Regions from separate parts of the Pseudomonas sp. C9-3 genome, predicted to be linked through region 3. Evidence: predicted binding sites of a transcription regulator. Region 3 holds the regulator's gene; each other region holds the start of a gene.

Region 1 (10,426 bases), 1.3 Mb from region 3:
TTGGCCTGGAACACGCGGCCGTGCTCGATCGGGCCGAGCTGGCTGATGGCGCCGTCGGCGGGGCAGAGCACCGCGCCTGCGCTTTCATCCAGCGGGCGGGCGCCGTCTTTCAGGGCGCGGGTGAAGAAGGCGTTGAAGTGCTCGTAGGCGCGCAGGTCCTCGACCTGGGCTTCGCGCATGTCCACCTGGTAGCGACGGGCGAACCAGGGAATCAGGCGGTCCTTGAACCAGGGCGCGCGGCACTCGGCGGCGCAGCCGATCAGGCGCGACAGCAGGTGATGCGGCAGCAGGTACTGGCTGAGGATAAACAGACGATCTTTGAACGACATTCCTTAAACCTCTACGGGGGTGTCGGGATGGTTGCCCCATTCCGACCAGGAACCGGCATAACCCTTGACCCGCGGATAGCCGAGGGCCTTGGCCACCAGGTAGGTGAAGCCGGAGCGGTGGTGAGTCTGGCAGTGGGTGATCACTTCCTTGTCCTTGGTGATGCCCAGGTCCTCGAGGATCTGCGGCATATCGGTACGGATGCGCAGGGCGCGGGCCGGGTCCATGCCGGCGGTCCATTCGAAATTGACCGCGCCTGGCACGTGGCCAGCCTTGGCGGCGAGGACTTTCTGGCCACTGTACTCGCTGGGGTTGCGGGCGTCCCAGACGGCCAGGTCGGCGGCGCCCAGGCGGCTCTGCAGGTACTCGCGGGTGGCGGTCGGCTCATCGTGCAGGGTCAGCGGCAGCGGGCCGCCGGCCGGCGCAGGGACGTCCTGGCTCAGCGGCAGGTCGTCGGCGAGCCAGGCGTGCAGGCCGCCGTCGACGTAGTGGTAGTTGCCGTGGCCGATCACATCCAGCAGCCAGATGAAGCGACCGGCCCAGCCGCCGCCTTCGTCGTCATAGACCACATAGACGGCATCGGGGTTGTGGCCCAGTTCGCCGAACAGCGCTTCCAGGTCGGCCTTGGCCGGCAGCAGGCCCGGTGCCGGGCCGCCCAGCTGGGTGCGCGCAGGGGCGACGAAGCGGGCGCCGGGGATGTGGCCCTGGGCGTAGCGCGCGGCGCTGGTCAGGTCGACCAGGATCAGTTGCGGAGCATCGAGACGGCTGGCGAGGTCAGCCGGTTCGATCACCAGGGGCAGGGCGGAGAAGGCGGACATGGCGGAGACTCCCGGCGAAAAGGGTGGGGGAGGCAACGTGAGCGCGTGCCCTGGGCTACCCCGTGAGGGCGGTTAGTTTAAAGGGCAGAAGGCGGGGAGCAAACCTTTCCCGGATCACGAGCCCCGCGCCATCTGCTTCACCGCGTGCTCGATGCACTGCACGGTGCGGCCGAAGGCCTGCGCGTGCAGGTCTGCCAGCGGCTGCCCGAGGCGGTCGCAGACGACCAGCATGACTACCCGCGCGCCGTTGCCCAGCGAGCGCAGCAGCAGATGCTCGCTGGGGAGCAGCGCCTTCAGCGAGCCGGGAATCAGCGCGGAGAACTCGGCCATGTTGGTCGGGCTCAGGCGCAGTTGACCGGGTTGTTGCAGGAGTTTGCGCAGCACCGGGCTGGCGGCGACTTCCAGCTTGAAGTCGCCGATCTCGCCGTCCAGGCCGAAGTGCCGGCGCGCCTGCAACCAGCTGCCGCCCTTGTCGGCCAGCAGGATCATCCCGCGTTGCAGCCCGCAGGCCTGCAAGGCAGCCGTGGCGCAGTCGAGCAGTTGCACGGCGTTGCCGAACGGGCTGGGCGTCTGCATCAGGCGGGTGCAGTGCTGGCGCCATTCGGCGAGGGTGTCCGGCGCCTTGGCCGGCTCCTCGGCCTTCGGCCCGTTGAGCCAGCGGCGCGCATCCCAGGGCCAGAGCAACGCCTGCGCCGGGTGCCAGAGCAGCGGGCGGGCGTGGCGGCGGGCGCTCTGCGCGGCGAGGCCGTGGACGGTCTGCTGCAATTCTTCCAGCGGCATCTGCAGATAGAGGCTGGTCAGGCGCTGCCAGCGCAGCATGTGCACGCCGCCCCAGGACTGGTGTGCGGCCATGGCGATGCTGTTGGCCAGGAGGATGGTGTTGGCCGGGCGGGTCAGCCAGCGTTGCAGTTCCGGATCGGCGTCCAGGCGCTGCTGTTGGCCCAGCGGCTCGTGTTCGGTGTGGGCGACGTGCAGGGCGCGCACCAGCAGGCGCTTGTCGTCGCTGAGCAGGGCGTAGCCCTGGCCGACCCAGTCCGGCAGCCGCCAACTGTCGGCCAGCACGCGGCACAAGGGCAGCAGGGGAGTGCCGAGCAACTCCTCTTCGACTTCGCTGCTGCAGCGGCCCAGGCCGTAGACCTGGCGCTGCCAGCTCTCCATCAGCTCCGGTTTCGCGGTGGCCAGCGCCCACAGCGGCGCAAGGGTGAACAGGCTGCCCCAGTGGATTTCCTGCCAGAGCCGCGCCAGGCGGTTGGCGAACAGGCCGCTGGCCTGCTGCATGGCATGGCGGCTGATCAGCAGCAGTTGGCTCAGGGCGCGTGGCATCTGCGCCTCGGGCATCGCGGGCAGGCTGTCGAGCAATTGAGTGACGCGGGACAAGCCCAGGCGGTTGAGGGCGACCTCCAGGCTTTCCGCCGGATTGTCCCGGGCGCTCTGTGCGCGGTTGGCTTCGCGCAGGATGGCAAAGGCCAGGGTCGGCGCGTCCTGCAGCAGTTCGGCGATATCGCGGATCGAGCGGCGGCTGTCGTTCAGCGCCCGGCGAATGTCATCGCGCTGTTCCAGCGGAACTGGCAAAGGCAGGTCTTCCAGCTGGGTTAGCCAGGCCTTGAGACGCTCTGGATGAAGCAATTGCTTAGACATGCGTGAGGCGCCGAACTGGTTTTTAGTGTTTTCGGCCTATAGTCTTGCCCGAAATCTCCGATAACAACAGGGAGGCGGGAATCATGCCTCCTTTCTGTTCACAGTTTCAGTCCGGTCCCCATGGCAAAAATCATCGGCATCATCGTCATTCTGGGTAGCGTGCTCGGCGGCTACATGCTCTCCGGCGGCAAGATCGCGGCCATCATCCAGCCGTTCGAAGTGCTGATCATCGGCGGCGCCGCGCTGGGCGCCTTCCTCCAGGCCAACCCTGGCAGCACCTTCATGACCGTGCTGAAGAAGGCGCCGAAGATGTTCGGCAACCGCTTCACCCATACCTTCTACCTGGAGGTGCTGGGCATGCTCTACGAGGTGCTCAACAAGAGCCGCCGCGAAGGCATGATGGCCATCGAGGCCGACGTCGAGGACCCGGCCGCCAGCCCGATCTTCAGCAAGTACCCCGCGGTGCTCAAGGATGACCGCATGACGGCCTACGTCTGTGATTACCTGCGCATCATGTCCTCGGGCAACATGGCGCCCCACGAGCTGGAAGGCCTGTTCGACATGGAACTGGGCAGCCTCAAGGAAGACCTCGAGCACCCCGCACATGCCGTGACCCGCGTCGCCGACGCCCTGCCGGGCTTCGGTATCGTCGCCGCGGTACTGGGTATCGTGATCACCATGGCGCTGCTCGGCCAGGGCAGCCAGGCCGAGATCGGCCACCACGTCGCCGCGGCGCTGGTGGGTACCTTCCTCGGTATTCTCGCCGCGTACGGTTTCGTCGGCCCGCTGTCCAACGCGCTGGAGCACGACGCCAAGGAAGAGCTGAACCTCTACGAAGCGATCAAGGCCTGCCTGGTGGCTTCGGCTTCCGGCATGCCGCCCTCGCTGGCCGTGGAGTTCGGCCGCAAGGTGCTGCTGCCGGCGCACCGTCCGAGCTTCAGCGAGCTGGAGCAGGCCGTTCGCGGTCGCTGATAGGTCGCCTGACGCATGGATAACAATCAGCCGATCATCGTCAAGCGCGTCAAGCGCTATGCCGCTGGCCACCACGGCGGCGGCTGGAAGATCGCCTTCGCCGACTTCGCCACCGCCATGATGGCGTTCTTCCTCGTGCTCTGGCTGCTGTCCTCGGCGACGCCCGAGCAGAAGAAGGCCATCTCCGGTTACTTCCAGGACCCCATCGGCTTCACCGAGAGTGCCAGCCCCTACGTCATCGACCTGGGCGGCACGCCGACGCCGGCGCCGGACAAGACGCTGAATCCGCAGATCCAGGCTCAGCCGGATGCCGACGAGACGCGGATCAACCCGGACGAGAACGCCAAGATCAACGAGCAGCAGGCCGAGGACGTCGCCGAGAAGGTCGAGAAGGAGCGCCTGGAGTTGCTGCTGCAGGAACTGCAGAACAAGGTCGACGAGAACCCGACGCTCAAGCGCTTCAAGGACCAGATCCTCTTCGAGATCACCCAGGACGGCCTGCGTATCCAGATTGTCGATTCGGACAACCGGCCGATGTTCGATCTGGGCAGCGCGCGTTTGCAGTCCTATTTCGAGGACATCCTGCTGGCGCTGGCCGAGACCATCAAGCAGGTGCCGAACAAGATCAGCATCAGTGGCCACACCGACGCCAAGCCCTACGCCGGCAATGGCGACTTCGGCAACTGGGAGCTTTCGGCCAACCGCGCCAACGCGGCGCGGCGCGCGCTGGAAGCCGGCGGCTACCCGGAAGACCAGATCGCCCGCGTGGTGGGCTACGCCTCATCGGCGCTGTTCGACCGCGACCAGCCGCTGAATCCAGTGAACCGTCGCATCGACATCATCGTCCTGACCAAGAAGGCCCAGCGCGCCATCGAGGGGCAGGACGGCGGCAGCGACAAGCCGGTCGATGGCGCAACCCCGGCTGCCCCGGGCGCCGCCACACCGGCAGCGGCCAATGGCGCACCGGCCAAGCCGGCGAGCGGGCAGGGCGACCCTGTGCCGCCGGACCAGCTCAAGCAGAAGCTCAACCTGTTCGACGACGGCGGCACGCTGAAACTCGACGAGCTGAACAAGCAGCAGTAGGAAACGAAAAAGGCCAGCGGATCAGCTGGCCTTTTTCTTCACGTGTTCACCTCAGATCGGCGAGATGCTTTTTGTAGGAGCGAGCTCGCTCGCGAACCAGCGCCGCTGCGGAAACTGTTCGCGAGCAAGCTCGCTCCTACAGGTCTGGCGTATTCGTCTAGTACTCGTCTTCCGGCAGGCTCGCGAGGATGTGCCGGTAGCTGGCCATCCGTTGCGGCGAAACACGCCCGTCTTCCAGCGCCTTGAGTAGCGCACAGCCCGGTTCGCGATCGTGCTTGCAGTCACGGAAGCGGCAATGGCCGAGCAGGTCGTGGAACTCGATGAAGCCGGCTTCGACATCGTCACGGCTGACATGGCCGAGGCCGAATTCACGGATGCCGGGGGAGTCGATCAGGTCGCCGCCGGCGGGGAAGTGGAACAGCCGCGCGGTGGTGGTGGTGTGGGTGCCCTTGCCGGTGACTTCCGACAGATCGCCAACACGGGTATCGACGCCGGGTAGCAGCGCGTTCACCAGCGACGACTTGCCCACGCCCGACTGGCCGACGAACACGCTGACGTGCTCGTTCAGCGCCGCGCGCAGGGCGTCCAGTGCCAGGCCATTGGCGGCCGAGACTTCCAGCAGCGGGTAGCCCAGTTCGCGGTAGGTGCCCAGCAGCGAATCGAGGAAGGGCGCGTTCTCTTCGTCAATCAGGTCGGCCTTGTTCAGCAGCAGCAGCGGCTTGATACCGGCGTGCTCGGCGGCCACCAGGTAGCGGTCGATCAGGTTGGCGTGGGGTTCCGGGCGCGGGGCGAAGACGATCACGATGCGATCGACGTTGGCCGCCACCGGCTTGAGTACGCCGCGCATGTCCGGGCGACGCAGCTCGGACGTTCGCGGCAATTGCGCGACGATCACCCCGATTCCCTGATTGCCGGGGCGCCAGACCACCTGGTCGCCGGTCACCAGCGGGGGCAGGTTGGCGCGCAAGTGGCAGCGGAACACCTGGCCGGCGTGGTCGCCTTCCTGCGCTTCGACTTCCACCTGTACCCCGAAGTGAGCAATTACCTGGCCGGTCTGCTCCGGGCCGAGGTCGCCGCCTTCCAGTTCTTCCAGGGCGCGCGACTCGCGCTTCGCCGCGCGCGAAGCGCGTTCTTCCTGGACTTTTTCGATCCGCCAGCTCTGCCGGCGGGTGAGATGACGCTTGGCCATAGGGTATCCACAGGGAAAATCGCGCCGCAGTTTAGCATGCGCAGGCCCGCTTCCCGCTAAACTAGAGGGCTGAGCTGAGGAGCCCCATCATGCAGAACCCACAGAACCTGATCTGGATCGACCTGGAAATGACCGGGCTGGACCCGGACAAGGACGTCATCATCGAGATGGCGACCATCGTCACCGACAGCGACCTGAACATCCTCGAGGAAGGCCCGGTGATCGCCGTGCACCAGAGTGAGGAGCTGCTCGCCGGCATGGACGAGTGGAACACCCGTCAGCACGGCCAGTCCGGCCTGACCCAGCGCGTGCGCGAAAGCAGCATCTCGGCGGCCGAAGCCGAGGCGATGACCATCGCCTTCCTGGAAAAGTGGGTGCCCAAGCGCAGTTCGCCGATCTGCGGCAACAGCATCTGCCAGGACCGCCGCTTCCTCTACCGCCACATGCCGAAGCTGGAAGGCTACTTCCACTACCGCAACCTGGATGTCTCCACTCTCAAGGAACTGGCCGCGCGCTGGGCTCCGTCGGTGCGCGACGGCTTCAAGAAGGGCAACACCCACCTGGCCCTGGACGACATCCGCGAATCCATCGCCGAGCTGCGTTACTACCGCGAGCATTTCATCAAGGTGTAAGCGGTTCCGATCGGAGCACACTCTCCCTAGCCCTGGCTGCGCGCCCCGATCCGAAGGGAGAGGGGGCTGGATTGGCGTGATGCTGGCGCGGCATCCTTCCTGATACAGAAGTATTAGGAAAACACAGTAGACAGGCTTGGCGCGGATACTCCCTCTCCCTTCAGGGAGAGGGCGGGGGAGAGGGGCTTTCAGGCGCCGTGCCGACCCAGCGCCCACTCCACATGCTCGCGCACCAGCTCCGACGGGAACTCCCGCCGCGCGCGCAGCGCCTCGATTACCGGGATGGTCGATGGGGCGTTGCCCAGGCCCACGGCCAGGTTGCGCAGCCAGCGTTCGTAACCGGCGCGCCGCAGCGGCGAGCCCTCGGTACGGCTGAGAAATTCTTCCTCCGTCCACAGGAACAGCTCCGCCAGCGCGGCGTTGTCCAGGCTGTGGCGCGGCTGGAAGTCGCCCTGGTCGGTGGCGCGGGCGAAGCGGTTCCACGGACAGACCATCTGGCAGTCGTCGCAGCCGAACACGCGGTTGCCAATCAGCGGGCGCAGGTCCACGGGAATCGGGCCTTTCAGCTCGATGGTCAGGTAGGAGATGCAGCGCCGCGCGTCCAGCACATAGGGCGCCACGAAGGCGGCGGTGGGGCAGATATCCATGCAGGCAGAGCAGCGCCCGCAGTGCTCCGTGCCGTGCGGTTCGTCCACCGGCAGCGGCAGGTCGGTGAACAGCTCGCCGAGGAAAAAGTAGCTGCCGGCCTTGCGGTTGAGCACCAGGGTGTTCTTGCCGATCCAGCCCAGGCCCGATTGCTCGGCAATGGCTTTCTCCAGCACCGGCGCGCTGTCGACGAAGGCGCGGAAACCGAACGGACCGACCTGCTGCTGGATGCGCTCGGCCAACTGCTGCAGGCGTTTGCGGATCAGCTTGTGATAGTCGCGACCCAGGGCGTAGCGCGAGACATAGGCCTTCTCGGCATCGCCCAGCACCTGCGCCATGCGTGTGTCGCCGGGCAGGTAGTCCATGCGTAGCGAAACCACGCGCAGCGTGCCGGGCACCAGTTCGTCCGGCCGCCAGCGCTTGCTGCCGTGGGCGCCCATGTAGTCCATCTCGCCGTGGTAGCCCGCATCCAGCCAGCGCTGCAGGTGGGCGCCGTGCTCCTTGAGGTCGAGCCCGCTGATGCCGACCTGCTGGAAGCCGAGTTCGCGCCCCCAATCCTTGATGGAGCGGGCGAGGTCGGCGTAATCGAGCGTTGAATCGTGCATGGAAGGCGGGAAACCGAAGTCCGGGTGCGTATAATTCTGCCAGACCTGGCTGGCGTCGGCCCGTCCGTACGCCAATAGCCGTTCAAAATCTGCTGCGCGTCGGCACAGCTGCGTTAAAAACAGACTCGGAATGCTCATTTACAGCAGTAAACTGCGCTCCCTCGTCTCTTTTTGCCTTGCTCTGCTCTAGCTCGCGAGCTTTTGAACAGGCTCTCAGGCGACACATTCTGCCGCCCGGAACAGCGATGACTGCCCACGACGATCTGCCCCTGAATCTCTACAGCGCCCAGCAGGTGCGCGATCTTGATGCACGCCTCATCGCCGCCGGCACGCCCGGCTTCGAGCTGATGCGTCGCGCCGCCCATGCTGCCTGGCGCGCGCTGCGCCGCCAGTGGCCGGATGCTGGCGAGATCACCGTGCTGGCCGGCCATGGAAACAACGCTGGCGACGGCTACCTGATCGCTGCCCTGGCCCTGCGCGCCGGTTGGCGCGTGCGCGTGCTGGCGGTGGGCGATGCCGCCTGCCTCTCTGGCGATGCCGCCTCGGCCCATGGCGAGGCGCGCGCGGCCGGCGTGGATATCGAAGTCTGGAGCGACCGCGCCGAACTGCGTGGCGTGCTGGTCGATGCGCTGCTGGGCACCGGCCTCGGCGGCGAGGTGCGCGAACCTTATGCCTCGGCCATCGCGGCGATCAACGCCAGCAGCCTGCCAGTCCTGGCCGTGGACATTCCTTCCGGCCTCAGCGCGGATACCGGGCAAGTGTTGGGCTGCGCGGTGAACGCCGACCTGACCGTGACATTCATTGGCCTCAAGCTTGGCCTGTTCACTGCCCAGGGGCCCGACCAGTGCGGCGAACTGGTTTTCGACGGGCTCGATGCCGATCCTGCGCTGCTTCCAGAAAATGGCGTGGCGCGCCGACTCGCTCCGGCTTCCCTGCCTCTTCTCGCCACGCGCCCGAAGGCCGCGCACAAGGGCCTGTTCGGCCATGTGCTGGTGGTCGGCGGCGATACCGGCCTGGGCGGCGCCGTGCTGCTGGCCGCAGAGAGTGCGCTGCGCTGTGGCGCCGGGCTGGTTTCCCTGGCGACCCGCGTGGCCCACGTGCCCGCTGTGCTGGCTCGTCGCCCCGAACTGATGGCGCGCGGCGTCTCCTCTTCCGCAGAGTTGCTGCGCCTCGCCGAGCGCGCCGATGTGCTGGTGGTCGGCCCTGGCGTCGGTCGTGATGCCTGGGGGCGCGTACTGGTCAGCGCTGCAGCGAGCCTGGAGCGCCGACAGGTGTGGGACGCCGATGCGCTCAATCTGCTGGCCGAAGAGCGGGTGGCCCGCCCATCCGGCGACTGGGTGATCACTCCCCATCCCGCCGAAGCGGCCCGCCTGCTGGGTACCTCCACCGCGGAGGTTCAGGCGGATCGCCCCAAGGCTGCTCTCGCACTGGCGCAGCGCTATCAGGCGGTGGTCGTGCTCAAGGGCGTCGGTAGCCTGATCGCGTCCCCGGATGGCCGGCTCGCGCTGTGCGATCACGGTCATCCAGCCATGGCGGGCGCCGGGCTGGGTGACGTGCTTTCCGGCATCCTCGGTGCGCTGCTGGCGCAGGGGCTGCCGGCGTTCGATGCCGCTTGCCTGGCGGTCTGGCTGCACGCGCGCGCCGGCGAGTCGCTCGGCGCGCAAGGTCGCGGCCTGGCCGCCGCCGATCTGATTCCTGCCGTTCGTCAGTTGCTCGAGGAGTTGTGCCCATGCCTGAACTGAATCTGTTCGCCGACGGCGAAGAGGCCATGGTCGATCTGGGTCGGCGGATCGCCGAGGCGACCGGCGGGCGCGGGGTGATCTATCTGCATGGCGACCTGGGGGCGGGCAAGACCACGCTGTCGCGCGGCATCCTGCGGGGATTGGGCCACGGTGGGGCGGTCAAGAGTCCGACCTTCACCCTGGTCGAGCCCTACGAAATCGGTGATCTGCGCGCCTTCCACTTCGATCTCTATCGCCTGGCCGATCCGGAGGAACTGGAGTTCCTCGGCATCCGCGACTACTTCGAGGGCGACGCTTTGTGCCTGATCGAGTGGGCGGAGCGTGGCAAAGGCATTTTGCCAAAGGCCGACATGGACATTACCATTGTTCCGCATGCGGGCGGACGCATGCTGCGCCTCGACTCGCACGGAACACGGGGCGAAGCCTGGTGTGCCGCCCTGGCCACGGGAGCATAGAAAAAAGATGGGTTGGGGGTTGCGCCTTCGGGCGTTGTTTATCGGGGTGTCCGTTCTGCTGGCATTCGTTGCCGGCGAGGTTTCTGCCGCCACGCAAATCAAGAGCGTGCGCATCTGGCGCGCGCCGGACAACACACGTCTGGTGTTCGATCTGTCCGGCCCCGTGCAGCACAGTCTGTTCACCCTGAGCGCGCCCAACCGCATCGTCGTCGACATCAACGGCGCACAGATGTCCGCCGCCCTCGACAAGCTCAAGCTTGGCAATACCCCGATCACCGCGATGCGCTCTGCCCAGCGCTCGCCCACCGATCTGCGCCTGG
Region 2 (10,426 bases), 3.3 Mb from region 3:
TCAGAGATGCCTTTGATCACTTCGAGAATCTGCCCGATGTTCACCGTGCGGCTGTTCAGCGCTTCGATGTTGGCGCAGGCCGAACTGATCTTGTCCGACAGCTGATTCATCGCGCTGATGGTCTGCTCCACCACCTGGCGCCCGTCGCCGGCCTGGTGCGAGGCATCGGTGGCGTGGTGCGAGGCGTCGGCGGCGTTGCGGGCGATTTCCTGGGCGGCGGCGCCCAGTTCGTTGATCGCCGCGGCGACGCTGTTGGTGTGGTTGGACTGCTCGTCGGAGTTGCTCATCGATGAGTTGGAGGCGTTCACCACCAATTGCGAGACGTCGTGCAACTGGCGTGCGGTGGAAGCCACTTCGCGGATCGATTCGTGGATACGTTCGACGAAGCGGTTGAAGGCGTTGCCCAGCACGCCGAACTCGTCGTTGCTGGCGACCTTCAGACGCTTGGTCAGGTCGCCCTCGCCCTGGGCGATGTCTTCCATGGCGCGCCCCATGGTGGTCAGCGGCTGCATCAGCACGCGGATCAGCATGCCCAGCAGGAGCAGGATGGCGACGATGGCGATGGCCGCGGCGATGACGGCCGAGGTGCGGAATTTGCTCAGCATCGAATAGGCGGCGTCCTTGTCGATGGACAGGCCGATGTACCAGTTCACCGATGGCAGGCCTTTGACCTGGGTGAAGCTGAGGATGCGGGTGTGGCCGTTGAGCTCGGCCTCGCTGAAGCCGCCGCCGATCCTGGGCGTGTTCTGCGGGTAGATGTCGGCCAGGGACTTCATGATGAAGCTCTTGTCCGGGTGCACCAGGATCTTGCCGTCGCCGCTGACCAGGAAGGCATAGCCCATGCCGCTGAAGTCCAGCGAGTTGATGATCTGTACCAGGGTCTGCAGGCCGAGATCGCCGCCGACCACGCCTACGGTCTTGCCGCCGGCGCGGGCCGGGGTGGCCACGGTCATGATCAGTTCCTGGGTGGCCGCGTCGATGTAGGGTTCGGTCAGCGTGGTGCCGCCGGCCGCGACGGCATCCTTGTACCAGGGGCGGGTGCGCGGGTCGTAACCATCAGGCATGGCGCTGTTCGGGCGCATGGTGAAGGTGCCGTCTTCCTGGCCCAGGTAGGTGAAGTTGAAGGTCTTGCGCAGGGTCTCCTGTTCCAGCAGCGCGCTCAGGTGGTCCGCTGCGCTGTCGCGGGCGATGGTCTGTGCGGTGCTTTCGATCAGCAGCAGACGGCCGCTCAGCCAGTTCTGGATGTTGCTGGCGCTCACGTCGCCCATTTCCCGCAGATAGTCCTCGAGGTCCTCGCGGATCGCGTTGCGCTGCAGGTAGTCGTTGTAGAGGGTGAAGAGGGCGAATGCCGAGAAAACAACAAGAGAAGCGGCCAGGAGGATCTTATGGCTGAATTTCAGGCTCTTGATCATGCTGCGTCGAGTCCGGAGGTAGTGGGATGCCTGAACGGCGTGGGTCCGGGCGACAGATCCGGTGTCGCCGCAGAACGTCCGTCCCCGTGGTGTGAAACGGACGGCGCCGGCGCGGCGGATAGCCGTGCGGGCTTGGCCGGGACTCCCTTGTCCTGGCAGTGAAGACAGGCCCGGTTTGTTGGTTGCTATCAAAGGCCTTCACCCTTGCTTTCGGCGTGGCCTGTGGAAGCTTGAAAGAGTCGGACGAACGGTAGAGGTGGCTCTGTGGCGGGTGTTTCAGCAGTGATACAGGCGGCTGTCGAGCGGCCCCCACAGTCCTGCTGGGAGCGAGGTCTCTTGTACGAGCGAACTTGCTCGCGAACAAAAAAGGCGCCCGGAGGCGCCTTTTTCGTTTCCGCCGGAATCAGATGCGGAAACTGTCCACCAGGTGGCGCAGGCGACCGGCCTGGTTCTCCAGGTCGGCACAGGCGCGCAGGGTGGCCTGGAGGTTTTCCACGCCCTCCTGGTTGAGGGTGTTGATCTCGGTGATGTCCATGTTCAGCGAGTCGACCACGGCGGTCTGTTCCTCGGTGGCGGTGGCGACCGACTGGTTCATCGAGTCGATCTCGCCGATGCGGTGGGTCACGCTGGCCAGGCGTTCGCCTGCACGGTTGGCGATCTCCACGCTTTCCAGGCTGTAGCGCTGGCTCTCGGTCATGGTGTCCACGGCCTCGCGGGCGCCGATCTGCAACTCTTCGATCATCTTCTGGATTTCCTGCGCGGACTCCTGGGCGCGGTGCGCCAGGTTGCGTACCTCGTCCGCCACTACAGCGAAACCTCGCCCGGCTTCCCCGGCGCGGGCGGCTTCGATGGCGGCGTTCAGTGCCAGCAGGTTGGTCTGCTCGGAGATGCCTTTGATCACCTCCAGAATCTGCCCGATGTTCACCGTGCGGCTGTTCAGCGCCTCGATGTTGGCGCAGGCGGAGCTGATCTTGTCAGACAGCTGGTTCATCGCGCTGATGGTCTGCTCGACCACCTGGCGCCCGTCGCCGGCCTGGTGCGAGGCATCGGTGGCGTGGTGCGAGGCGTCGGCGGCGTTGCGGGCGATTTCCTGGGCGGCGGCGCCCAGTTCGTTGATCGCTGCGGCGACACTGTTGGTCCGGTTGGACTGCTCGTCGGAGTTGCTCATCGATGAGTTGGAGGCGTTCACCACCAACTGCGAGACGTCATGCAGGCTGCGTGCGGTGGAAGCCACTTCGCGGATCGACTCGTGGATTCGCTCGACGAAACGGTTGAAGGCATTGGCCAGCACGCCGAACTCGTCGTTGCTGGCGACCTGCAGGCGCTTGGTCAGGTCGCCTTCGCCCTGGGCGATGTCCTGCATGGCGCGGCCCATGTCGGTCAGCGGCGCCATCAGCACGCGGATGAGCATGCCCAGCAGGAAGAGGATGGCGACGATGGCGATCACGGTGGCGATGATCGCGGTGTTGCGGAAGTCGCTCAGCATTGCGTAGGCGGAGTCCTTGTTGAGCACCAGGGCGACGTACCAGGTGACTCCCGGCAGGCCTTTCACCGGCGTCATCGAGACCAGTTGCTCTTCACCGTTGATGCTGACTTCCTGCACGCCCGGCTGCACCTTCGGTGCGCCTTGCTGGTAGACCTCGCCGAGGGATTTGAAGATCAGGCTGCTGTCCGGGTGCAGGAGGATCTTGCCGGCATCGCTGACGAGGAAGGCATAGCCGTCGCCGTCGAATTTCAGCGAGTTGATGATCGCGGTGATGGTCTCCAGCTTCATGTCGCCGGCGGCCACACCGACCAGTTGGCCGTTGCGCATGACCGGCATCGACATGGCGAGGATCTGCTCGTTGGTGCCGGCATCCAGGAAGGGCTCGGTGACGATCAGCCGGCCGGCGGCCACGGCGTCCTTGTACCAGCCGCGGGTACGCGGGTCGTAGCCATCGGGCATCGGTGCATAGGGGCGCATGGTGAACACGCCGCTGGCGGCTTCACCCAGGTAGACCGACTCGAAGTTCTTCTGGAACACCGCCTGTTCCAGCACGTGCTGGATGCGCTCGGGCGTTGGTTCGCCATCGGCCAGCTGCGCGGCTTCGGCCTCGACCAGCTGGATGCGACCGTCCAGCCAGCTCTGGATGTTGCTGGCGGTCAGGCTGCCCACCTCGGTGAGATAGGACTCGGTGTCGGAGTGGATCGCCTCGCGCTGGCGGAAGTCGTTGAAGAGGATGAAACAGGCGAAGGCGAAGGTGACGACGAGGGAGGCTGCCAGGAGGATCTTCCTGGAGAAGGACAGCGAGCGAAGCATGGGGAAAGCATCCTGCAGGTGGAACAAGGGTTAGGCAGGATGTATCGGCTGTCTAGGACGGGACTTTAGAGACTGAATGCGAAAACGGGCGCGGTGTTGCACCGCGCCCATCGCCGCATGGACCTCAGGGGCCCAGCGCGTTCTGCACCAGCGTCATCAACGAGCCGATCTTGGTGCCGATGGGGGTAGCTGCGGCGACGATGGCAATGGATATGAGACCGGCGATCACCGCGTACTCGATGGCCGTTGCCCCTTCTCGATCGGAAAGGAAAGTGCGCAGGCGGGAGTAGAGGCGTTTTACTGAGTCGATCGTGCGTTCCATGTACGAGCCCTCCGGGCAGGAGACAGCGGCGCCGGCGGAGTCGTTTCCGGCTCCGCGAACGCTTCGAATCAGGAAGTGGATCAGGCGCCGATGGCGGTCTTGATCGCCGTCATGAGTGCGCCGATTCGCGTACCGATCGGAGTTGCCGCCGTTAATACCGCAATGGAAATAAGCCCGGCAATGACCGCGTATTCAATCGCGGTGGCCCCTTCGCGGTCACGTATGAAGGACTTGGCTTTGCTGAGGATATTCTTCGAAAGTTGTTTTGCTGAGGTTTTGTTTTTCATGGCCGTCGCTCCGTGCACGCCCGACTGCAAACAGGGCGGTTGCCCTGACTTCACCGTCAGGCTAGGCGCAGTGTGGCCGAATGCAATTGATCAAATAGCGCTAATACCAAAGTTATAGTCACGGGGAAGTATAACTAACTGGAGATTGGAAATTTGCAGTTAGCATTTGACGCTATTACCGCAGCTACTAAATTCTGCTTTGGAACAAGTAGAGTCTGATTATCAGGAAAGGTTCTTATCGAACTTTCCTGTTCAGCCGAAATAACAATAAAGGTCTGAAGGACGTACTCCGGCAGGCATTTGTTTCGCGGAGTCGGGCCAGCGGCACGACTTCCCACTTGTGCACAAGGATGGGTTCATGAATAGCAAGGTGCTGATGGTATTCGCCGGGCTGTTGTTGGTGTGCGCAGGGGTAGTGGGTTACCTCGGGCTTCAGATCGGCAAGCCGGCTCAGCCGGCAGTGGGTGTGGTCCAGGACATGGCGCCCGCGGCAGTGGCCGAGGCCGACAAGCTGCAACGCACGCCGGTGGTCGTCGCCGCACGGGATCTGCCGGCGCTGGCGGTGATCGGCAAGGAAGACCTGGCCGTCGAGCAGCTGCGCACCGCGCCCAGTGGAAGTTTCCCCAAGCCTGAAGCGCTGATCGGCCAGCGCGTCTGGGTCGCGGTGCCGGCCGGCAGCATCATTTCCTCTTCGATCACCGAACCGGGCGGGCCGCTGGCGCGGACTATCCGCCCTGACGAGCGTGCGATGGCCATCGCGGTGGATGAAGTCATCGGCGGCGGAGGTTTTGTCCTGCCCGGCGACTATGTCGATGTGATGCTCTTCGTCCAGGACCAGCAGACCGGCGAGCGCAGCGTCAGCGCCCAGGTGGTGCTGCCCGGCGTGCGCGTGCTCACCTACGGCGAGCAGATTGCCGTGGCGAAGGACGGCCAGGCGCGCAACGCCGGCGATCCCAAGGACCAGACTCCGCGCCCGCCGCGCACTGCCGTGCTGGCCGTGCCGGCCGAGGCCACCTCGCGATTGATGCTGGCCAGCCAGGCCGGGTCATTGCGCCTGGCAGTGCGCAGCAAGGATGAAAAGCTCTACGAGAAGGAGCAGGAGGGCCGCTACCTTGAGGCCTCCCTGGGGGCGGGCAGCAGCCAGCCGATCACCCTCGAACAACTGATCGGCAAGCCGCGGTCGACCACAGTGCCTGCCTCTCGCCAGGTTTCCGCGCCGGCGGTGAGCCAGGGCGTGGTGGTCTATCGCGGTACCGAAGTCACCCGTGAAGCACATTGAGCAAGGAGTGCATCGATGTCCAAGCGCTTCATTCTGTCCCTCGCCGCCCTGCTGGTCTGCGCCGCTCACTCCACTGCGCAGGCCGTACCCAGTGCCTGTGCCGGGCTTGCCGGCCAGCAGCTGAATCTCGATGTGGAGCAGGGCGCCCAGCGCGACCAGCAGCTTCCGGTGCCGATCAAGCGCCTGGCCATCGGCGACCCGAACATCGCCGACGTGCAGGTGCTGGACAAGCGTGACTTCCTCATCACCGGCAAGGCCGAAGGCCTGACCAGCCTGCTGATCTGGACTACCTGCGGCGATCAGCCGCTGCGCAGCGTGGTGCGCGTGGGCGGCCGTGCCGTCGGCGATGTCGCCGGTGCAGCGGGCATGGCCGCCGGCGGCCTGCCCAACCAGGTGCAGACCGACATCCGCTTCGTCGAAGTCAGCCGCAGCAAGCTCAAGCAGGCGAGCACGTCGCTGGTGCGGCGCGGTTCCAACACCTTTGTGCTCGGTGCTCCGGGCAGCCTGGGGAATCTTGAGGTCGGCGTCGACGGCGGCCTGGGCGGCAACTTCGGCACCAACCAGAGCGGCTTCAACATCATCTGGGGTGGTGGCAGCAGCAAGTGGCTGGGCTTCATCAATGCCCTGGAAGGCAGCGGCTTCGCCTACACCCTGGCGCGGCCCAGCCTGGTCGCCACCAGCGGACAGAGCGCATCGTTCCTGGCCGGTGGCGAGTTCCCGATCCCGGTGCCCAATGGCGATAACAACAACATCACCATCGAGTACAAGGAATTCGGCGTGCGCCTGACGCTGACGCCAACGGTGATGAACGACAAGCGCATCGCCCTGAAGGTCGCCCCCGAGGTCAGCGAGCTGGACTTCTCCAACGGCATCCGCACCGCCGACATCACCGTACCGGCACTCAACGTCCGCCGCACCGACACCAGCGTGATGCTCGCCGACGGCGAGAGCTTCGTGATCAGCGGGCTGATCAGCAGCAACACCATCAGCAACATCGACAAGTTCCCGTTCCTGGGCAGCATCCCGGTGATCGGTGCGCTGTTCCGTTCCTCGAACCTGGACAAGGACGACCGCGAACTGCTGATGATCGTCACCCCGCACCTGGTCCAGCCGCTGGCCGCCAATGCTGCACTGCCGACCCTGCCAGGCGAGGGCCTGCGCAACTATGACCCGGGCTTCGCCGAGTTCTACTTCCTCGAAGACGGCCGGTTCGACCGGCGCAAGGCCAACAGCGGGATGTCGCGCTGATGGATACCTACGAAGCGCTGACCCGCCACAGGGCGGGAGGCAAGGCAAAGGAAGGGAGCATGGGCATGAGTCAGACTTTCGTGGCACTGATCCAGCATCCTGGGGAGCAGGAGTGGTTGCAGAGCAGCCTGGCCGGATGCGGGCAGGTGGTTCTGGCCAACAGTGGGACCCTGGAAGAGTTGTTGTCGCTGCTGGACGTCACCGGCGCGACGGTGCTCTTCACCAGCCTGAACAAGGCCAATCTGGTTGCCCAGGGTTCGTTGATCGAGGGGCTGGTTTCCGCGCGTCCGCTGCTCTCGGTCGTGGCCGTCGGCGATGGCCTGGACAACCAGCTGGTGCTCGCCGCCATGCGCGCTGGCGCAAGGGATTTCGTCACCTACGGTGCCCGCGCCAGCGAGCTGAGCGGGCTGGTCCGGCGTCTTGGCGGGCGGTTGCCCACGGTACCGGTGAGCGCTGCCCAGCAGGGTGAGCTGATCAGCCTGGTCAGCGCCCGGCCAGACGCCGACGGCGCCTTTGTCGCCCTGCACCTGGCCCTGGCGCTGCAACGTCAGCCCGAGCACCGCGTGCTGCTGGTGGATATCGGCCAGCCCAGCGGCGAAGCGCTTGCCATCCTCGGCATGGAGCCGGCCTTCACCTTCGCCGATGCCATGCGCAATCTGCGGCGCCTCGACCAGACGCTGATCGACAGCGCCTTCACCCGCCACGAATCCGGGCTGCGGGTGCTCAGCCTGTCCGACGAGCCCGGCGTGCTCGAGCGCGTCACCACGGCCGAGCTGTACCTGCTGCTGGGCAACCTGCGCAGCGCGTTCAGCCACATCCTGGTCAACCTGACGGGCGTTGCCGAAGGCGAGTTGAGCTCGCAGTTGCTTGGCCAGGCCAACCGCGTGCTGTGGCTGGTGGACCAGAGCGTGCCTTCCTGCAAGAAGGGGCTGGAGCGCCTGCGTCGCCTGCGTGAGCGCAGCCCGATGCTGCCGCGCATGGAACTGCTGATCGAACGCTATTGGCCATCGGTGCCGCCGGATGCGCCGGCCCTGGGCAAGATGTTCGGGCTGGAACTGTTTGGTGTGCTGCCGGCGTCCCCCGAAGCGCGCCTGCGTTCGAAGAATGTCGGCCAGAGCCTGTTCGAGCTGTCGCCGCGCGATCCGTTGACGGTCAAGCTGCGTGACCTCGCCGAGGGACTGGGCGCCGGCGTCGTGGAGAAACGCGGCCTGTTCGGCTGGATCGGTCGCGCCAGGGCCGTGCGCCCATGACCCAGCATTACGGCGGTAGCGGCCACGGCGCAAACCACGACCGGGATCTGCAGGCGCTGAAGATGCGCCTGCACCGCTACATCATCGACGAGATCGACGAAGACGGCATGAACCTGCTGGAGGGCGCGCGGCCGGCGGTGGCGCAGTACGTCTCCGAGAAGGTCAGCGAATATGCTGCGCGCCGTCAACTGGCGATCTCCCGCTATGAACTGGACCGCCTCGCCGAAGAGGTGGTGGACGAGCTGACCGGCTTCGGCCCGCTGGAAATCCTCCTGCGCGATCCGGGCATCTCGGAAATTCTGGTCAACGGCCCCGACCGCGTGTTCATCGAGCACGAAGGCCGGCTGTACCAGAGCGACCTGCGTTTCATCGACGATCACCACGTGCAGCGGGTGATCCAGCGCATCCTCGCGCCGCTGGGGCGGCGCCTGGATGAATCCAGCCCAATGGTGGACGCGCGCCTGCCGGACGGCAGCCGGGTCAATGCAATCATCCCGCCGGTGGCACTGGACGGTCCCTGTCTGTCGATCCGCAAGTTCAGCAAGGAGCTGCTCAAGAGCGCCGACCTGCTGGGCTACCAGAGCGTCAACGAGGAGATGCTGGCGTTCCTCCGCCAGGCCGTGGCGAGCCGTTGCAACATCCTCATCAGCGGCGGTACCGGCACCGGCAAGACCACGCTGCTCAACGTCATGAGCAGCTTCATCGACGAGCGCGAACGCATCGTCACCATCGAAGACACCGCCGAGCTGCAACTGGGCCACGACCACGTGGTACGCCTGGAAACGCGCCCGCCGAATGCCGAGGGTTTCGGCGAAGTCACCGCCCGCGACCTCATCCGCAACGCCCTGCGGATGCGCCCGGACCGCATCATCCTCGGCGAAATCCGCGGCGTGGAAGTACTCGACGTGCTGCAGGCGATGAACACCGGTCACGACGGTTCGATGAGTACGGTGCACGCCAACTCGGCCATGGATTCGCTGCTGCGCCTGGAAATGCTCGTCGGCCTCACTGGCCAGCGCGTGCCGGAGCAGACCCTGCGGCAGATGCTCTGCTCGGCGCTGGATGTCGTCGTGCAGATCACCCGCCTGTCCAACGGCCGTCGCTGCATCAGCGAGATACTCGAAGTGCTGGAGGTGCGCGACGGCGTCTACGTCACCAACTCGCTGTTCAGCCTGGATCGGCGCGGCACCGGGCAGTTCGTCCGCACCGCCCAGCCGAGCGGGCTGAAATTCCGCCAGGTGCTGTTGTGAACGGCGCGCTCTGGCTGATTCTCGCCAGCCTGGCGCTGGCGGCGGTTGGCGTCGTGCTCAGCGGCATGAGCTGGCGCGCGCGGCATAACGAGCAGGTGATGCGCCGCCTGAGTGGCGAGCCCATCGTGCAGAGCGGTCGTGGCCGCAGCAGCCACTGGCTGGCGCGACGCATGCGCCGCGCGGGCATCGCCGACATGCGTATCTGGCTGCTGGGCACGGCCCTGGCGGCGTTCCTGCTGGGGTTGCTGTGCGAGCGCATCGTCGGGCCCGTCGGCTTCCTGTGCGGCGTCGGCCTGGCCCTGGCAGGTTTCCACATCCTGCTCAACGTGCTCTACCAGCGCCGGTTGCAGAAGATGATCCGGCAGATGCCCAATTTTCTCGACCAGGTGGTGCGCAGCCTGCACTCCGGCCGCACGCTGGGCGATGCCATCTCCCAGGCGGTCAGTGCTGCCGACGATCCGCTGCGGGAAATCTTCTCGCTGGTCACCCACCACGTTCAGTTGGGCATCAGCCTGCCCGAGGCGCTGCAGGAAGTCGCCGAGCTCTACGACGTGGAGGAGTTGCACGTGTTTTCCCTGGGCGTCGCGGTGAACCATCGCTACGGCGGCAACACCACCGACCTGCTGGAAAACATCATCAAGGTCATCCATGAGCGCGAAAAGCTCAGTCGCCAGCTGCGCGCCATGACCGGCGAGACGCGCCTGAGCGCGTTCGTGCTGGCAGTGCTGCCGATCAGCCTGGGCGGCTACATCCTCTTCACCAACCCGGGCTATCTGATGAACATGTGGCTCGACAGCGGCGGCCGCTGGATGCTGCTGACGTCCCTCGGGCTGCAGGTGCTGGGCGTCTACACGCTCTGGCGCATGCTCAAGAGCATATGAGGAGTTCGCCATGCCACTGATGTACGGCCTGATGGCGCTGATCCTGCTGCTGGCGGCGATCCTGCTGATGCTCTCGCAGAGCCGCGCGGCGGGGCGCGAACAACGACTGATCGAGCAACGCCTGGGCGGCCAGCCGCTGCCGCGCTCCGGCAATCGCGTGGCGGATCTGTTCGACCGCCTCGGCAGCAGCGGGCTGGG
Region 3 (10,426 bases):
CCATCGCCAACGTGGCGGCGAAGAGTCAAGATCCCGCCGCGATGGTAGCGGCGGTTCGCGTAGCGCTGTCCCGCGCAATCGTGCAAACCATTGTGGGACTAGAGCCGGAGCTGCCTGTGATCACTCTGGAACCCAGGTTGGAACAGATATTGCTCAATAGTCTTCAGAAGGCCGGACAGGGCTCCGAAGACGGCATGTTGCTGGAACCCGGAATGGCCGAAAAGCTGCAACGCTCGATGGTTGAAGCGGCGCAGCGTCAGGAGATGCTCGGCAAGCCGGCGATTCTGCTGGTGGCAGGTCCCATCCGCGCGATGATGTCGCGATTCGCCCGGATGGCGGTTCCCACCATGAACGTGCTGGCTTACCAGGAAATCCCGGACAACAAACAAGTCACGATTGTCGCCACTGTTGGGCAGAACTGATTGAGGTCCAAGGCCATGCAGGTAAAACGCTTCTTCGCCGCCGATATGCGTCAGGCCATGAAACTGGTCCGTGACGAGCTGGGCCCGGATGCCTCGATCATCGGCAACCGCCGTGTCGCCGGCGGCGTGGAGCTGACCGCCGCGCTGGATTACCAGGCGCCGGTGGCCGCCAGCAAGCCGAACCCGGCGCTGGAAGCCGAACTGCGCAAGACCCAGGCGAAGATCGCCCAGGCCAAGGCGGACCTGTCGGCCCCGACCCGCGCAACCGATGGCGTGCGCAAGGACCGTCAAATGTACGGCACCGAAGCGCCGCGCCGCAGTGCTGCCGAGACCCTGGCCGAAGCCATGGCCGCGCCGGCCGCCCCGACGCCGGCTGCCGCCGGCCAGCAGGCGCTGGAAGCCATGCGCTTCGAGCTCAACGGCCTGCGTGAACTGATTGAAGTGCAACTGGGCTCCATCGCCTGGAACCAGCTGCAGAACCAGCGCCCGAAGCAGGCCAACCTGTGGCGTCGCCTGCAGCGCATGGGCCTGCCGGCCGACCTGTCGCGCAGCCTGCTGGAGCGCGTAGCCTCCATCGCCGATCCGAAGCAGGCCTGGCGTATGCTGCTGGCGCACCTGGCGCGCTCGATCAACACCCCGGAAACCGACCTGCTGGAGCAGGGCGGCGTGATCGCCCTGGTCGGCCCGGCCGGCATGGGCAAGACCACCACCTTGGCCAAGCTGGCTGCCCGCTACGTACTCAAGTACGGCGCGCAGAGCATTGCCCTGGTGTCCATGGACAGCTTCCGCATCGGTGCTCAGGAGCAGATCAAGACCCTGGGCCGTATCCTCAATGTGCCGGTGACCCTGGTCGATCCTGGCCAGTCGCTGATCCAGGCCATGGCGCCGCTGGCGCGCAAGCGTCTGGTGCTGATCGACACCGCCGGCCTGCCGGCCAATGATCCGGCGCTGCGCATGCAGCTCGAAGCGCTGTCGTCGCTGAGCCTGAACGTGAAGAATTACCTCGTGCTGGCCGCGACCAGCCAGAGCCAGGTGCTCAAGTCCGCCTGGCAGAACTATCGTTCCTGTGGGCTGGCCGGGTGCATCCTGACCAAGCTGGACGAAGCGGGAAGCCTCGGCGAAGCTCTGGCTCTGGCTATCAGCCAGCATCTCCCGGTAGCCTATCTGGCTGACGGGCCGAAGATCCCGGATGACCTGCATGTGGCACGCGCGCACCAACTGGTCAGCCGTGCGGTGAGCCTGCAGTCGCCGGAAGAGCCCAGCGAGGACGCCATGGCCGACATGTTCGCCGGCCTTTACCAGCAGCCGGTGCGTCGCGCCAGCTGAGGATTGTGAGCCCCGGGTGGGGCGTGGGGCGGCCGGTTGGGCCGCCCAAGCGATGCGGATGCTCTGCAAGATGATCCGCGAGCACCGGAAGCGGTGGAGCACCGCAGCCGGATTAGCCGAAACGCCAGAAGCGTGACGGTCGAATGACGAGACAAGGTATTGATATGGGCATGCATCCCGTTCAGGTAATCGCAGTCACCGGTGGCAAGGGTGGCGTGGGCAAGACCAACGTGTCGGTGAATCTGTCGCTGGCGCTGGCCGATCTTGGTCGCCGCGTCATGCTGCTGGACGCCGACCTTGGCCTGGCCAACGTCGACGTGCTGCTGGGCCTGTCGCCCAAGCGCACGCTGGCCGACGTGATCGAAGGCGAATGCGACCTGCGCGACGTGATCCTCCAGGGGCCCGGCGGCATCCGCATCGTCCCGGCGGCCTCGGGCACCCAGAGCATGGTGCACCTCACGCCGATGCAGCATGCCGGCCTGATCCAGGCTTTCAGCGACATCAGCGACAACATCGACGTGCTGGTGGTGGACACCGCCGCCGGTATCGGCGACTCGGTGGTGAGCTTCGTTCGCGCGGCCCAGGAAGTACTGCTGGTCGTCTGCGATGAACCCACGTCCATCACCGATGCCTATGCTTTGATCAAGCTGCTCAACCGCGACTACGGCATGACCCGTTTCCGCGTGCTGGCGAACATGGCCCACAGCCCCCAGGAGGGCCGCAACCTGTTCGCCAAGCTGACCAAGGTCACCGACCGTTTCCTCGACGTGGCGCTGCAGTACGTCGGCGCCATTCCTTACGACGAGTCGGTGCGCAAGGCGGTGCAGAAGCAGCGTTCGGTGTATGAGGCGTTCCCGCGCAGCAAGGCTTCCCTGGCCTTCCGGGCGGTGGCGCAGAAGGTCGACAGCTGGCCGCTGCCGGCCAACCCACGAGGGCACCTGGAGTTCTTCGTCGAGCGCCTGGTGCAACATCCCACGGGTTCGGCCGTATGACCGCGGCCTCCGGAGCGCGTATGTACAGCAAGGCACAGGCGCATAACTCCCAGGAACTGCTGATCCAGAAACACGCACCACTGGTGAAGCGCATCGCCTACCACCTGCTGGGCCGCCTGCCGGCCAGCGTGCAGGTGGAGGACCTGATGCAGGCCGGGATGATCGGCCTGCTGGAGGCGGCGAAGAAGTACGACGCGGGCAAGGGCGCGAGCTTCGAGACCTATGCCGGCATCCGTATCCGTGGCGCCATGCTCGACGAGGTGCGCAAGGGCGATTGGGCGCCCCGTTCGGTGCACCGCAACACCCGTATGGTCAGCGACGCCATCCGCGCCGTCGAGGCGCGCACCGGACGCGACGCTAAAGATCAGGAGGTTGCTGCCGAACTCAATATGAGCCTCGAAGATTATTACGGCATCCTCAGCGACACCCAGGGCAGCCGGCTGTACAGCTTCGATGACATGTTGCAGGACGGTGAACAGGGCGGTGGCCTTGCCGAAGACGCTTCGCATCACGACAACGAGCCGTCCCACGGCCTGGAAGACGAACGCTTCCAGGCGGCGCTGGCCGACGCCATTACCAAGCTGCCCGAGCGCGAGCGGCTGGTCCTGGCGCTGTACTACGACGAGGAGCTCAACCTCAAGGAGATCGGCGAAGTACTGGGCGTCAGCGAGTCCCGCGTCAGCCAGCTGCACAGCCAGTGCGCCGCGCGCCTGCGCTCGCGACTGGCGGAGTGGCGCGCGCGCTGAGCATCGGGTAGTTTCGCGGCTGCTTGTTCTGAGCGTAAAGCCTGAAAGGAATTTCCTTAGGCAAGTTATAGGCTTACGAATTTTTGGGTGACGTTCCTTTGACGCATCCACCCCAAAGAGCGCACGGCGCTCAATGAATTGACGGCACGCCCGCCAGGGCGCGTTTGGTATCGATGGAGGCAGGTTTGGACAAGAACATGAAAATTCTCATCGTGGACGACTTTTCCACGATGAGGCGCATCATCAAGAACCTCCTGCGAGACCTGGGGTTCACCAACACCGCAGAAGCCGACGACGGCACCACTGCGCTGCCGATGCTGCACAGCGGCAACTTCGATTTCCTCGTGACCGACTGGAACATGCCCGGCATGACCGGCATCGACCTGCTTCGTGCGGTCCGCGCCGACGAGCGCCTCAAGCACCTGCCGGTGCTGATGGTCACCGCCGAAGCCAAGCGCGACCAGATCATCGAAGCGGCCCAGGCCGGGGTCAACGGCTATGTGGTCAAGCCTTTCACCGCTCAGGTGCTGAAAGAAAAGATCGAGAAGATTTTCGAGCGGGTCGGCAGCTAAGGCCGGCATAGAGGGCGTCATGGATTTCAACGAATCCGCGGGTGACTTCGAGTCGACCCTGAAAAAACACGCGCGCGAATTGGTCGACTGCCTCGAACGCGGCGACGTTCAGACCGCCGTGCAACTGATCTCCGAGCTCAACCAGGCGCGCGACCGAGGCCTCTACCAGGAGGTCGGCAAGCTCACCCGCGAGCTGCACAACGCCATCGTCAACTTCCAGATCGATCCCAACTCCCGGCACGCCGAGGAGATGTCGCAGATCGCCGACGCGACCGACCGCCTGTCCTACGTGGTGACGATGACCGAGAAAGCGGCCAATCGCACCATGGACCTGGTGGAGGAGTGCACCCCGGTGGTCATGCACATCGAGACCCAGGCCAAGGAGCTGCAGGAAGACTGGTCGCGCTTCATGCGCCGCGAGCTGGGCGCCGACGCCTTCCGCGACCTGGCCAAGCGCGTCGAGCAGTTCCTCTACATCAGCGCCCAGGACAGCCGCAAGCTCTCCGCCCACCTGAACGACATCCTGCTGGCGCAGGACTTCCAGGACCTTACCGGGCAGGTGATCAAGCGCGTCACCAAGCTGGTGACCGAGGTCGAGTCGAACCTGGTCAAGCTGGTCTGGATGGCGGGTCAGGTCGATCGCTACGCCGGTATCGAGCATGACCACGACGGCATGCGCGACGCGGTGGAAAAAGAAAGATCGTCCAAGGGTGAAGGTCCGCAGATTGCTGCCGATACAAGAAAGGACGTCGTGTCCGGTCAGGACGATGTCGACGACCTGTTGTCCAGCCTTGGTTTTTAAGCGTCGCCTGACGCTGTAGAGGGAGCACCGAATGAGCTTCGACGCCGATGACGAAATCCTCCAGGACTTCCTGGTGGAGGCCGGCGAGATTCTCGAGCTACTGTCCGAGCAACTGGTCGAGCTGGAAAGCCGCCCGGAAGACATGGACCTGCTCAATGCCATCTTCCGTGGGTTCCACACCGTCAAGGGTGGTGCCGGCTTCCTCCAGCTGAACGCGCTGGTGGAGTGCTGCCACATCGCCGAAAACGTGTTCGACATGCTGCGCAAGGGCGAACGCCGCGTGGATGCCGAGCTGATGGACGTGATGCTGCAGGCGCTGGATACCGTCAACGTCATGTTCCAGCAGGTGCGTGACGCGCAGGAGCCGACTCCGGCGACGCCCGAGCTGCTCGCTGCCCTGTCGCGCCTGGCCGACCCGAACGCCGCCCCGGCCGAAGCTCCCGCTCCGGCCGTGGTCGAGCCTGTTGCGGAAGAAGCTCCGGCGGCCTACGGCGACATCACCGACGCCGAGTTCGAGCAACTGATGGATGCCCTCGAACCCACCGCTGACGCGCCTGCCGCACCGGTTGGCGCGGGTGGCGACGACATCACCGACGACGAATTCGAAGCACTCCTCGACCAATTGCACGGCAAGGGCCAGTTTAGTGCTGGCGCCAAGGAAGCCGCCAAGGCCGCCCCGGCTCCGCTGGCCGAGGCGCCGGCTGCCAGTGGTGGTGACGAGATCAGCGACGATGAGTTCGAAGCGCTGCTCGACCAGTTGCACGGCAAGGGCCAGTTCACCGGCGCGAAGGAAGAAGCCGCCGCTCCCGTCGAGGCTGCTGCCGCGACCAAGGCGGAGGAAGCTCCGGCGGCCTCCGGCGACGACAACATCACCGACGACGAATTCGAGAAGCTGCTCGACGAACTGCACGGCAAGGGCCAGTTCACCGGCGCGAAGGAAGAGCCGGTTGCGGCCGCCAAGCCGGCTGTCCAGCCTGCTGCGCCGGCGCCCAAGCCCGCCGCCGCGCCCGCGCCGGCTGCTGCCAAGCCTGCCGCGGCCAAGCCCAGCGCGGCCGCCGCCGCAGAGAAGCCGGCCAACGAAGCGGAAACCACCGTGCGCGTGGACACCGCCCGCCTGGACGAGATCATGAACATGGTCGGCGAACTGGTGCTGGTGCGTAACCGCCTGGTGCGCCTGGGCCTGAACAGCGGCGACGAGGCGATGGCCAAGGCCGTTTCCAACCTCGACGTGGTCACCGCCGACCTGCAGTCGTCGGTCATGAAGACCCGCATGCAGCCGATCAAGAAGGTCTTCGGCCGCTTCCCGCGGCAGGTCCGCGACCTGGCGCGCAACCTGAAGAAAGAGATCAACCTCGAGCTGATCGGCGAAGAAACCGACCTGGACAAGAACCTGGTCGAAGCCCTGGCCGACCCGCTGGTGCACCTGGTGCGCAACGCGGTCGACCACGGCATCGAAGGCCCGGACGAGCGCGAAGCCGCCGGCAAGTCCCGCTCGGGCAAGGTGGTGCTGTCCGCCGAGCAGGAAGGCGACCATATCCTGCTGTCGATCTCCGACGACGGCAAAGGCATGGACCCGGATGTGCTGCGCGCCAAGGCCGTGGAGAAGGGCCTGCTGGACAAGGACGCGGCCGATCGCCTGTCCGAGTCGGACTGCTACAACCTGATCTTCGCGCCGGGCTTCTCGACCAAGACCGAGATTTCCGACGTCTCCGGCCGCGGTGTCGGCATGGACGTGGTGAAGACCAAGATTTCCCAGCTCAACGGCATCATCAACATCTACTCGACCAAGGGCCAGGGCTCGAAGATCGTCATCAAGGTCCCGCTGACCCTGGCGATCATGCCGACCCTGATGGTGATGCTGGGCAACCAGGCCTTCGCCTTCCCGCTGGTCAACGTCAACGAGATCTTCCACCTCGACCTGTCGAACACCAACGTGGTCGATGGCCAGGAAGTGGTGATCGTTCGCGACAAGGCCCTGCCGTTGTTCTACCTCAAGCGCTGGCTGGTGCCGGGCGCGCAGCATGACGAGCCGGGCGAGGGCCACGTGGTGATCCTCTCCGTGGGCACCCAGCGCATCGGCTTCGTGGTCGACCAACTGGTGGGCCAGGAAGAGGTGGTGATCAAGCCGCTGGGCAAGATGCTGCAAGGCACGCCGGGCATGGCCGGAGCGACCATCACCGGGGACGGGCGCATCGCGCTGATCCTCGACGTGCCGAGCATGCTCAAGCGCTACGCCCGTCGTATCTGACCGCCGTGCGCGGGCCGCGAGGCCCGCGCCCGTGATGGAAGAAGTTTTTTTCAGGAGTGTCTATGGCTGTCAAAGTCCTGGTGGTGGACGATTCGGGGTTCTTCCGCCGCCGCGTCTCGGAGATTCTTTCGGCTGACCCGCAGATCCAGGTGGTCGGCACGGCGACCAACGGCCGCGAGGCGATCGATCAGGCGCTGGCGCTCAAGCCCGACGTGATCACCATGGACTACGAGATGCCGCTGATGGATGGCATCACCGCCGTGCGGACCATCATGCAGCGCTGCCCGACGCCGGTCCTGATGTTCTCCTCGCTGACCCACGAGGGCGCGCGGGTGACCCTGGACGCGCTGGACGCCGGCGCCGTCGATTACCTGCCGAAGAACTTCGAGGACATCTCGCGCAACCCGGACAAGGTCCGCCAGTTGCTGTGCGAGAAGGTTCACACCATCGCCAAGAGCAATCGCCGCTTTGCCGCGTACTCGTCCTATTCCTCCAGCACGCCGACTTCAGCCGCACCGGCGGCCAGCAGCGCCGCGCGCCATGCCGCTCCCGCTTCCTCGGGCAGCAGCCAGGCGCCAGCGACTCCGGCGCCGACGACTTCCGCCGCCCCAAAGCGTAAGCCCTACCGGCTGGTAGCCATCGGTACGTCCACCGGTGGGCCGGTGGCGCTGCAGCGGGTCCTGACCCAGCTGCCTGCCAACTTCCCTGCGCCGCTGGTGCTGATCCAGCACATGCCGGCGGCCTTCACCAAGGCCTTCGCCGAGCGCCTGGACAAGCTGTGCAAGATCACCGTCAAGGAAGCCGAGGATGGCGACATCCTGCGTCCTGGCGTGGCGTTGCTGGCTCCCGGCGGCAAGCAGATGATGGTCGACGCTCGCGGCGCGATCCGCATTCTCCCCGGCGACGAGCGCCTGAACTACAAGCCTTGTGTCGACGTGACCTTCGGTTCCGCGTCCAAGGCCTATGGCGACAAGGTGCTGGCGGTGGTCCTCACCGGCATGGGCGCCGATGGCCGCGAAGGTGCGCGCATGCTCAAGCAGGGCGGTGCCCAGGTCTGGGCGCAGGATGAGGCCAGCTGCGTGATCTACGGCATGCCCATGGCGATCGCCAAGGCCGGCCTGGCCGATGCGGTGTACAGCCTGGACGACATCGGTCGCCACCTGACCGAGGCCTGCGGCTGATGGATGTCCTCAGCCTGGTCGGCCTGATCCTTGCGCTGGTTGCCATCATCGGTGGCAACTTCCTCGAGGGTGGGCATGTCGGTGCCCTGGCCAACGGCCCGGCGGCGCTGATCGTGGTCGGCGGCACCCTGGCCGCCGCGCTGCTGCAGACCCCGGTGGCAGTGCTCAAGCGGGCGCTGACCATGCTGCGCTGGATGGTCCTGCCGCCCAAGGTGGACCTGGTCGGCGGCATCAACCATGTGGTCGGCTGGAGCATGACGGCGCGCAAGGAAGGCCTGCTGGGCCTGGAAACCGTCGCCGACGCCGAGCGTGACCCCTATGCGCGCAAGGGCCTGCAACTGCTGGTGGACGGCACCGAGCCCGAGGCCATCCGCAGCATCCTCGAAGTCGACCTGTACAACCAGGAAAGCCGCGACCTCGCGGCGGCCAAAGTGTTCGAAGCCATGGGCGGCTATTCGCCGACCATCGGCATCATCGGCGCGGTGATGGGCCTGATCCACGTGATGGGCAACCTCGCCGACCCCAGCCAGTTGGGCAACGGCATTGCCGTGGCCTTCGTCGCCACCATCTATGGCGTCGGCCTGGCCAACCTCCTGCTGCTGCCCATCGGCAACAAGCTCAAGAGCATCGTGCTGCGCCAGTCGTGTTACCGCGAAATGTTGATGGAGGGCCTGCTGTCCATCGCTGAAGGCGAGAACCCGCGCTCCATCGAGCTGAAGCTGCAAGGCTTCGTCGGCTGAGGGGGAGGGGATGCGCATGCCTCGCCGCAGACGCCATGAGGAACACGAGAATCACGAACGCTGGCTGGTGTCCTACGCGGACTTCATCACCCTGCTGTTCGCCTTCTTCGTGGTGATGTACTCGATCTCCTCGATCAACGAGGGCAAGTACAAGATCCTCTCGGAAACCCTGACCGGCGTGTTCAACCAGCCGGACCGTTCGATCCGCCCGATTCCTGTGGGCGAGGAGCGCCCGCGCACCCAGCAGCCGGACCAGTCGATCACCGAGCCGCAGGACGAGGGGCAGGCCCAGGGCAGCCCCGATACCCTGCAGCAGATCAGCGACAGCGTGCGCCAGGCGTTCGGCGACCTGATCTCCAGCGAACAGCTGTCGGTGCGCGGCAACGAGTTCTGGATCGAGATCACCCTCAATTCCAGCCTGCTGTTCCCCAGCGGCGACGCGATCCCCAATGACGCTGCCTTCGCCATCATCGAGAAGGTCGCCAGGATTCTGGCGCCTTACCGCAACCCGGTGCATGTCGAAGGCTTCACCGACAACGTGCCGATCCATAATTCGCAGTACCCGACCAACTGGGAGTTGTCCGCGGCCCGTGCCGCCAGCATTGTCCGCATGCTCGCCCAGGACGGCCTCGACGCCGGTCGGCTGGCAGCGGTGGGCTATGGCGAATTCCAGCCAGTGGCGGACAATGCCACGGCGGATGGCCGCGCACGCAACCGCCGGGTGGTACTGGTGATTTCCCGCAACCTGGAAGTGCGCCGCAGCATCAGCGGTGTCGGCAGCGGCAAGGCGCAGCCCGATCCGGCCTTGCGACATGCTGGCACGCAATCTGCACCAGTGGTTGCCAGCGAGGCGCCCGCCAGTGGCGCCGTCAATTCTTCGTCATCGGCTACAGGGCAATGAGAACTATGACTACGATCCTGAGCCGATGCTGTGCCACCGGGGAGCGCGCACTATGAAAGTCTGGGCGGTAGCCAACCAGAAAGGTGGCGTCGGCAAGACCACTTCCTCCATCGCCTTGGCGGGCCTGCTGGCGGATGCCGGCAAGCGCGTGCTGATCGTCGACCTGGACCCCCACGGCTCGATGACCAGCTATTTCGGCCATGACCCGGACAGCCTGGAGCACAGCGTTTTCGACCTGTTCCTGCACCAGGGCAACGTGCCTGAGGGACTGCCCGAGTCGCTGCTGCTGCCCACCAGCCACGAGAACATCCGCCTGCTGCCCTCGAGCACCGCGCTGGCCACCCTGGAGCGCCAGTCGCCGGGGCAGAACGGCCTGGGCCTGGTGATCGCCAAGAGCCTGGCGCAGCTGTGGAACGAGTTCGATCACGCGATCATCGACAGCCCGCCGCTGCTGGGCGTGCTGATGGTCAACGCCATGGCGGCCAGCCAGCACCTG

Evidence for each region. The regulator FliA, encoded in region 3, starts transcription of late flagellar genes. The targets are predictions, from matches to a motif close to CTAAAGTTTNNNNNNNNNNNGCCGNTAA.
Region 1: the regulator FliA is predicted to act here: its motif matches at 2,820-2,847, upstream of motA (flagellar motor stator protein MotA).
Region 2: the regulator FliA is predicted to act here: its motif matches at 3,753-3,780, upstream of RS899_RS02100 (methyl-accepting chemotaxis protein).

Annotation. Positions count from the first base shown of each region.
Region 1 covers NZ_CP135919.1:5,118,271-5,128,696, reverse strand. The annotation lists gene asd (archaetidylserine decarboxylase) at 1-329, opposite strand, end outside; gene rhdA (thiosulfate sulfurtransferase) at 333-1,145, opposite strand; gene RS899_RS23590 (HDOD domain-containing protein) at 1,260-2,783, opposite strand; gene motA (flagellar motor stator protein MotA) at 2,904-3,755, shown strand; gene motB (flagellar motor protein MotB) at 3,771-4,838, shown strand; gene rsgA (small ribosomal subunit biogenesis GTPase RsgA) at 4,996-6,027, opposite strand; gene orn (oligoribonuclease) at 6,117-6,659, shown strand; gene queG (tRNA epoxyqueuosine(34) reductase QueG) at 6,848-7,909, opposite strand; gene RS899_RS23560 (NAD(P)H-hydrate dehydratase) at 8,155-9,651, shown strand; gene tsaE (tRNA (adenosine(37)-N6)-threonylcarbamoyltransferase complex ATPase subunit type 1 TsaE) at 9,639-10,106, shown strand; gene amiB (N-acetylmuramoyl-L-alanine amidase AmiB) at 10,114-10,426, shown strand, end outside.
Region 2 covers NZ_CP135919.1:452,627-463,052, forward strand. The annotation lists gene RS899_RS02095 (methyl-accepting chemotaxis protein) at 1-1,412, opposite strand, end outside; gene RS899_RS02100 (methyl-accepting chemotaxis protein) at 1,816-3,711, opposite strand; gene RS899_RS02105 (Flp family type IVb pilin) at 3,836-4,033, opposite strand; gene RS899_RS02110 (Flp family type IVb pilin) at 4,114-4,320, opposite strand; gene cpaB (Flp pilus assembly protein CpaB) at 4,679-5,599, shown strand; gene RS899_RS02120 (type II and III secretion system protein family protein) at 5,615-6,847, shown strand; gene tadZ (type 4b pilus Flp biogenesis protein TadZ) at 6,913-8,097, shown strand; gene tadA (type 4b pilus Flp biogenesis ATPase TadA) at 8,094-9,347, shown strand; gene RS899_RS02135 (type II secretion system F family protein) at 9,344-10,228, shown strand; gene RS899_RS02140 (type II secretion system F family protein) at 10,239-10,426, shown strand, end outside.
Region 3 covers NZ_CP135919.1:3,867,875-3,878,300, reverse strand. The annotation lists gene flhA (flagellar biosynthesis protein FlhA) at 1-422, shown strand, start outside; gene flhF (flagellar biosynthesis protein FlhF) at 438-1,748, shown strand; gene fleN (flagellar synthesis regulator FleN) at 1,913-2,740, shown strand; gene fliA (RNA polymerase sigma factor FliA) at 2,737-3,486, shown strand; gene RS899_RS17540 (chemotaxis response regulator CheY) at 3,684-4,058, shown strand; gene RS899_RS17535 (protein phosphatase CheZ) at 4,078-4,860, shown strand; gene RS899_RS17530 (chemotaxis protein CheA) at 4,892-7,108, shown strand; gene RS899_RS17525 (protein-glutamate methylesterase/protein-glutamine glutaminase) at 7,171-8,289, shown strand; gene RS899_RS17520 (flagellar motor protein) at 8,289-9,029, shown strand; gene motD (flagellar motor protein MotD) at 9,046-9,930, shown strand; gene RS899_RS17510 (ParA family protein) at 9,983-10,426, shown strand, end outside.